Regions from separate parts of the Synechococcus sp. 60AY4M2 genome, predicted to be linked through region 1. Evidence: riboswitches for the same ligand, from Rfam matches in the RefSeq annotation. Region 1 holds a riboswitch; the other holds the start of a gene.
The links. A riboswitch is a leader RNA that binds a small molecule or an ion and turns the genes downstream of it on or off. The one in region 1 is predicted to bind cobalamin.
Positions count from the first base shown of each region.

Region 2: another riboswitch for cobalamin. It lies ahead of SYN60AY4M2_RS02665 (TonB-dependent receptor); the one in region 1 lies ahead of SYN60AY4M2_RS10275 (sirohydrochlorin chelatase).

Region 1 is NZ_AUMZ01000001.1:2,335,582-2,339,574, forward strand. Features, by position in the region: gene SYN60AY4M2_RS10270 (hypothetical protein) at 1-824, opposite strand, end outside; gene SYN60AY4M2_RS10275 (sirohydrochlorin chelatase) at 936-1,964, opposite strand; cobalamin riboswitch at 1,994-2,130, opposite strand; gene SYN60AY4M2_RS10280 (heavy metal translocating P-type ATPase) at 2,259-3,993, opposite strand, start outside.
Region 2 is NZ_AUMZ01000001.1:604,160-608,152, forward strand. Features, by position in the region: gene SYN60AY4M2_RS02655 (pentapeptide repeat-containing protein) at 1-305, opposite strand, end outside; gene SYN60AY4M2_RS02660 (DUF1565 domain-containing protein) at 469-2,259, shown strand; cobalamin riboswitch at 2,351-2,492, shown strand; gene SYN60AY4M2_RS02665 (TonB-dependent receptor) at 2,532-3,993, shown strand, end outside.

The sequences.
Region 1 (3,993 bases):
GTCTGCAGGGCGCGGTAGGACTCCCGCAAAGTCCGCAACTCCTGTTGGGATTGCTCCAGTTGCCGGGCCCATTCCTCCTGTTGGGAGCGCAGCTTTTGGTTTTCGGATTTTGTGCGCTGCAGGAGGCGCTTAAGTTTTTGCTGCTGCTGCTGGAGTTGGGCCCGCTCGGCTTCCGACTGCTGCAGTTGGATCCCTTGCCGTTCCAGCTCTATTTTTAGGGTGGTAACTTGCGATTGAAGTTGGCGGAGCCTGTGGCGCAGTTCCCGCTCTGGTGTGGGTTTGGCCGGTTTGGAGTTTGGGGAAGAGGGCGGGGGTGATGTTTGGAGATTTTGCAAGTGCCGTTGCAACCGTTGGGCTTGGGCCTGCAGAACTCGGCACCGCTGCTGCTCGCTGCGCAGTTGCGCTTGGGGGCGTTCGCAGGTTTGGATTTCGGCTTTCACCTGCTGCTTGGTGCGGTCGAGGATCTTTTGGTGGCGAAGCTGGGTTTGGCGGATCTCCTCAGCCACTTGCAGAGGACGCGGATCCACTTCGGGTTGCCGCGGCCTACCACCGTGATCGGCAGGATCGAAGGGAGACACAGCCGCCAACAGCGATTCTCGAAAGTCAGGCCAGGAATGCGACTGCAGACCCATCTGAACCAGCCGCCAAACCCCGTAGGAGGCCCCAATTGCAGCCAGGAGCCCAGGGATCCCGGCCAAGGACAGGGAAACCTTGGGCAGGGTCGGCAGGATCTGATCCAGCAGGCCCACCACCAACGCGAAGACAAAGATCCCGCTCCCCGCGGCAGCGGCACCTGAGACCCAAGAGGAGCGGGAGAACATCATCGTTTCTGTTTTTTCGCTAGCAGAACCACCGGAGCAGGAGAACCAGAGGTCAGGTTCACAGATCGCCTGCCTGCATCTCAGTTTATCCCGCCGGCAGCCTCTGTTTCTCGCTTAGGGCACTTGCCAAGCCCGCTGGTGGTAGCTCTGCAATTCGGCCCAGGGATCCGCTGCTGCTGCGGGGGTATGGCCGTGGTTGTGGTGATGGTGAGAGTGATGGTGATGGGATCCGTGCCCATGGGAGTCATGGTCATGGTGATGAGTATGCCCCGCTCCCAGCTCTGCGCTCACCGCCAGGCGAAACTTGCAGAGGTGGCAGTTCATCAGGGTTTGGCCCTGGAGAGCTTCCTGCTCCAGTTGCTGCAGGCTGTGCAGCACCGCGTCCACAAGGCCCAATTCCGGCAGCATCAGCCAGTCGATCTCGGGGTATTGGCGTCGCCGTTCTTGCACCGCCGCCTCGATTTTTTTCACCAGCACCCCTGTAAAGAGAAAATAGGGCAGCACAACCACCCGGCGCGGCTGCCAAGAGAGGGCCCGCTCCAGACCCACCGGCAGGCGGGGATGGGTGATGCCGATAAAGCAGGTTTCCACGGCAGCAAACCCGGATCCTTCCCAAAGCAGCCGGGCCAGCTTACAGGCTTCGGCGTTGGCTTCGGGATCGCTGGAGCCGCGACCGACAAACAGCAACACCGTTTCCGCCCCTGGGATCTGCTGCGGCTGGGCAGCCAGCAGAGTGGCCAATCGCTCCCGCAACAGTTGCAAGATCTCGACCCGGATCCCCAGCGGCCCGCCGTAGTGGATGCGCAACTGCGGGTGGAGGGCCTGCAGACGATCCAGCTCCACCGTCACGTCGAACTTGTTGTGGCGCGCCCCAAAAAGCAGCAGCGGCAGGGCCACGATCTCCTGCCACCCTTGGGCCAAGCATTGTTCCACCCCCTGGGCAATACTGGGCTGGGCTAGCTCCAAAAAGCAGGGGATCACCGGCCGATGGGGGGTGAGGGATTGATAAACTTGGGCCAGCTCCAGAAAGGCTTGCTGCCCTTCAGGGTCACGGGATCCGTGGCCGATGAGCAACAGGGGCAGGGGGACAACAGGAGACTGCCCAACCGCAAGCGGAGGGGAAACACTGAGGGTATTCAACACAAAAAACTCCGTTCCTTGTGAATCGCAAGGGGTACAGGACAACGGCAGGTGGGTGTTCTGGCTGAGGGAGGGATCCCATCACAGTTGCGTCACAGTGGCGGACTTGCACCGCGCTTTCCCCAGTCTGCCTGAGCCTTTTAGGTTAGCTTGCCGCTTGTCGTTCACCAAGCCCCCTGGGGGGGATGTCCTTGTCTGCCAGAAGATAGCCCTGAGGCATGAGCGGTACGGCAGACTCATGCTCAAAGGGCAGCAAAACTGTTGCCGCGCTAATCCCCCTTGCCCCTGGGAGAGGGCCTAACGCCGGCCCGCTGGTCTGGGGGGCTGAAAGTGTCGCAGGCGCAGGGCATTGGCGACCACCGAAACGGAACTCAGGGCCATGGCTGCCCCCGCCAGCATAGGGTTGAGCAACCAGCCTGTAAAGGGATAGAGCGCCCCAGCGGCAATCGGGATCCCCAGCGTATTGTAGATAAAGGCGAAGAAGAGGTTCTGGCGGATGTTGTTGAGGGTGGCCCGGCTGAGTTGAATGGCTGTGGCGACTCCCCGCAGATCCCCCGACATGAGGGTAATATCGCTGGCGGCCATCGCCACATCCGTACCTGTGCCAATGGCGATCCCCACATCGGCTTCTGCCAGAGCCGGAGCATCGTTAATGCCATCTCCCACCATCGCCACCCGGTGTCGAGGTTGTCTGAAGCTGCGAATGTAAGCTGCCTTCTGATCGGGGCGGACTTGGGCAATTACCCGCTGAATGCCTGCCTGCCGGGCAATCGCTTGGGCCGTAGTGGGGTTATCCCCGGTTAGCAGGATCACCTCTAGACCCATCTGTTGCAGCTGTTGCACTGCCTCAGGAGAGGTGGGTTTGAGCGGATCGGCAATGGCCAACAGCCCCACCAGACTCTGGGATTGCGCTACGCCGATCACCGTTTTGCCCTGGCTTTCCCAATTCTGAACCCGCTCTGACCAAGAGGGATCCCAAGGGATCCCCATCTCCTGTAGCCAGCTCAGCCGACCGATGCGGATCCACTGGTCTTCCACCCAGGCTTCTGCCCCACTGCCTATCCTTGCCTGAAAATGCTGGGCAGGAGGGATGGCAATTTTTTCCGCTTCGGCTTTCTGCACCACCGCCTGGGCCAAAGGATGTTCCGAGTGCCGCTCCACCGCCGCTGCCAGGCGCAACACCGTCAGGGGAGAGGAGCCGTGGGCCCAAATATCGGTGACGGTAGGGCGACCTTCGGTCAGGGTGCCAGTTTTGTCCAAGACCACCGTGCGCAAGTGGTGGGCCAATTCCAGGCTGTCGGCACTTTTCACCAGGATCCCCAATTCTGCCCCTCGTCCCGTGGCCACCAGGATCGAGGTGGGGGTTGCCAACCCCAGCGCACAAGGGCAGGCGATGATCAGCACCCCAATCGTGTTCACCAAGGCCAGCGTCAGGTTGTCCGCCAGCACCCACCAGAGCACGAAAGTTAGAACTGCCACCCCGATCACTGCCGGCACAAACCAGGCAGTCACCCGATCCGTCACCTGTTGAATTGGGGCTTTGGATCCCTGAGCTTCCTGCACCAAGCGCACGATCTGGGCCAGAACTGTGTCTTTGCCCACCCGCCGCGCTTCCATCACAAAGCTGCCCGTCCGATTCAGCGTTGCCCCAATCACCTCATCCCCCGCCGATTTGAGTACAGGCAGGCTCTCGCCGGTCACCATCGACTCGTCGAGGGTGGAGGATCCCTCTAGGATTACCCCATCCACCGGCACCTTCTCGCCGGGGCGCACCCGGATCCGATCCCCCACCTGCACCTCCCGAATGGGGACATCCTGCTCCACCCCCTGGCGGATTACCCTCGCCGTTTTCGGTTGCAGCCCGATCAGCTTGCGAATGGCTTCGGAGGTTTGCCCCTTAGCCCGTTGCTCCATCCACTTGCCCACCAGGATCAAGGTGGTGACCACCGCCGACACTTCGTAATACACATCGGGATGCAGTCCCTGCCGATGGAAAGAGTCGGGGAAAACCGTTGGGAAAATGGAATAGAAG
Region 2 (3,993 bases), 1.7 Mb from region 1:
AATCCTCCCATCACCGCCAAGCCGAGAGCTGCTGCCGCCCACCCCAGGCTGGGCCAGGTGGTCAGCCACTGCCAGAGGTCGCGCCCGATCTGCACCCAGAGCGGCTGCCCCCACCAGCCGGCCAGGCCCAGCCAAGCCAGCACCGCCCCCCAGCCCAGGGCCGGCTGCCCTGCCCACTGGCCCAGCAGCAGCAGCAGGGCTGGGATCCCCAACAACAGCAGGTTGAGCAGGGGGCGCCCAGACGAGAGGGAAGCCAGCGGCAACTCTTGGGAGGAGCCTTCGCGGGCAAGGGCTTCGTCGGTCATGGCAAGGGTATACTCTAGGGGTAGCGTTGGATCTACAAAAAGAAGCCTGCATCAGTCCGTATTTGGAGTTGGGGAAGAGGGCAGGATCCTGCCTGTCAGGTTTGGTAGGATAGCCTCGACCCTCCTTCTTTCTCTGGCCCAGCCTGGTGTGGGGATGACTCCTATGATCTCTTCCTTATCGTTCATCCGTCTGCAGAAATCCGGCGAACACCAATTTACAGCAGTCCTGCCTGACTTGCGGTTGCAGCGTCACGGCTCCGCGACGCTGACGCGACTGGCCACCTCTTTGCTGTTGAGCACCAGCTTACTGCTGGCGGCAGGAAGGGATCCCAGTTGGGCGCAAACTTCCCTGGACACCGGCCTTTTGGAGAAGCAGGCCCTGCCCCAAGCGCCGCCGCTGCCGGACGACCGCCCCGCCATTTTTGTGGATGCCGCCAATGGCAGCGATACCCAAGGGGATGGATCCCGCAACAACCCCTTCAAGACCATCACCCATGCCATCAGCCGGGCGCCAGCCGGCAGCATCATCCAGCTTCTGCCGGGGGTGTACAGCGCAGAAAGCGGCGAAGTCTTCCCCATCCGCCTCAAGGCCGGCCTTATCTTGCGCGGGGACGAGTCCACCTTGGGAGAGGGCTACCTGATCGATGGCGGCGGCACCTACATGAGCCCGACCTTGGCCCGGCAAAACGTTGCCCTGCTGGCAGAGACCGGCTCAGAGGTGCGGGGGGTTACCCTGCGCAACCAGGGTCGGCGCGGCTACGCCCTCTGGGTAGAATCGGCTTCCCCGCGCATTCTCAACAACAGCTTTGTGGGCAGCATCCACGACGGCATTTTCATCGCCGGCGCCTCCAACCCCTGGATAGAAGGCAACCGCTTCTACAAAAACGGGGCCAACGGCATCTCCGTCTTGGGCACCTCCCAGCCCACCATTGTCAACAACCTCTTCCAAGAGACCGGCTTTGGCCTCACCATCGACCAGCGCTCGGCGCCGATTGTGCGCAACAACCGCATCCTGCAAAACCGCACCGGCATTGTGGTCGGCGGCAGCGCCCGTCCCATCCTGCGCAACAATCTCATTGCCCGCAACCTGGAGACTGGCCTGACAGCTATCACCACCGCCCAGCCAGATTTGGGCACGGCTTCGGATCCCGGCAACAACATCTTTGAGGGGAACGGCCAGTACGACATCCACAACGCCACCCGCGGCCTGCGCCTCAACGCCAATGGCAACCAACTGGCCGGCAAAACCAAAGGGGAGCTGGATCTGGCCGGCCAGACCACGGTGGCTGCGCTGCCCAGCAACGCCCCGCCACCCATTGCGGCAGGCGGCTTGACGCTGCCCACAACTCCGCAGGCCGAGCCTCCGGCTCCCAGCAGGGATCCCCAGCCGGCGGCGGCCTCTCCCACCTTGCCGGTGGTGACGGTGCCCCAATCGACTGCCCCCGTTCCCCCTCCTGCAGCGGGATCGGGAGGGCGCATTTTGCCCAGTGCCCCCCCTCAGCCGGCAGGCGCTCAACCCCAGGAGTTTGTTGCCGTCCCCTTCACCCCCGATGGCTCCACCACGCCTGCCCAACCGGTTGAGCCTGCTCCTGCCACTCCCGTCCGCCAGCAATCTGTGGCTCCTCTCACGGATATTACTACCCTCCTGCCACCCCCGGCTCGCCGACAAGCGGGCAGCAGCCCAACAACCCCCCCTGTTCCCGTTGCCGCGGCTCCAGAACCGGCGGTAGCCCCAGCAGAGTCGGCCACCCGCTTTCGTGTGCTGGTGACCCCCAAGGGCAGCGACGATTTGCAGCGGCTGCGGCAGCTCGTCCCCGAAGCGGTGGAGACCGTGTTCAACGGCAGGAGGGTGCTGCAGGCCGGCCTCTACGACAGCCGCAGCCAGGCCCAGTCAGTCTTGGATCGGCTGTTGGACGCCGGCTTTGACGCGGTGGCGGAGATGATCTTCCGTTGACCTCACTGCCCAGGGATCCCCCCCGGCAGGATAGGAACTCCCCAGCAGGGAATGTATGATGCCTAGCACGGCTTTTTCCAGAGCAATGGGGAGGAAAGCCGTGCCGTCAGGTTGTCCTGGGGATCAGCCAGGGCAAGCAATGGGGAAAGTCCGGTGCAAATCCGGCGCTGTGCCGCAACTGTGATGGGCTGAGGCCCTCAGTCAGGATGCCCGCCTGCGGCTTTGGCTCAAAGCTTAGCCCTTCCGCGTCGCACGGAAGCAGGAGCAACCGGATGAAAGTAACTGTATGTCTCAGCCTTGGGCTGGGGATCTTGAGTTTGGGGATCCCGGCCTGGGGGCAGGCAATCTTGGATACCGGCCTCAGCGCCGAGATTTTGAATCAACCCGTCACCACCCCGTTTCGCCGTCCCGGCCTGCTGCGAGAGTCTTCCCGCCCAGTCTACGTCATCACCCGCCAGCAGATGCGCCAGCAAGGGGCAAGGACGGTGCAGGAAGCCCTGCGCTACTTGCCCGGGATCCTCAGCAATGGCACAGCGGGAACTCAGTTGGGAGCTCTTAGCTCTCAATTCATGCGAGGGGCGCGAACGGCGCAGGTATTGGTGCTCTTGGATGGCCGCCCTCTCAACGATCTGGGTTTTTTCGGGGGGTTTGACCTCTCCCAAATCACCACCGATGTCGTCGAGCGAATTGAAGTCTCCCCCGGCGGCGGCTCTACCCTGTACGGCTCAGACGCCGTTGGCGGCGTGATCAACATCGTCACGGTGGAGCCGCAGCCAGAAACGGAGACGGTGCTGGAAGCGGCGGTCGGCAGCTACGGTCTCAATGAGCAAGGGATCCAAAGTCGCGGCCAAGCCCAGGATCTGGGCTGGGTGCTCAGCTATCGCCGTCTGCAAAGTAACAACGACTTTCCCTTTGCCATTGAGCGGCTGGGCAAGTCAGGCAGGCGGGAAAACTCGGCGGTGGAGTACCACAACTTGCAGGCCAAGCTCACCTGGCAACTGGCCGAAGATCAAGTCCTAACAGCCAACGCCCTCTACCTCAACAAAGCCTTTCGCGTGCCCGGCAGTGTAGAGTTTCCCTCTCCCGACGCAGAGCAAAACACCAACGATCTGCTGCTGGATCTCAGTTGGCTGTGGACTCAGGAAACAGGATCCCTGCAGGCAAGAGTCTTTTTGGACGATCTCAACTACCGCTTCAGCGCTCCGCAAAGCCAGGGATCCCGCGACGTCATCTTGCGCAATGGCTGGGGATCCCAGCTTCAATATGCTTGGCAGGCCGGCGAAAACCTAGAGGGAGTTTTGGGGGCAGATTATCGCTCTATCTCAGCCCGCAATACGACTTTTTCTTTTGCCAGGGGTTCTGCCAATATCAACTACGACGATACGGTTAACCAGGGGGCCCTGTTTGCCCGCCTGGACTACAGCCCGGATCCCCAGTTCCACCTCGACCTGGGCATCCGTCAGGACTTCAGCAGTTTGGCCAACGGCTCGGCCACCTCGCCGGCTGTGGGGATCCGGTGGGCAGTTGCCGAGGGAACTACCTTGAGGGCCAGCTACGCCGGCAGCTTTCGCACCCCCTTGATCTCGGAATTGTTCTTTCGGCTGCGCGGCTTTTTTGAAGTGGATGGCAACCCCAATCTCCGCCCAGAGCGAGGGGAGAGCTTGGACATCGGCCTGGATCAAACCTTGGGAGATTTTGGCCTGCTGCGCTTAACTTTTGCCCACAACCGCATCC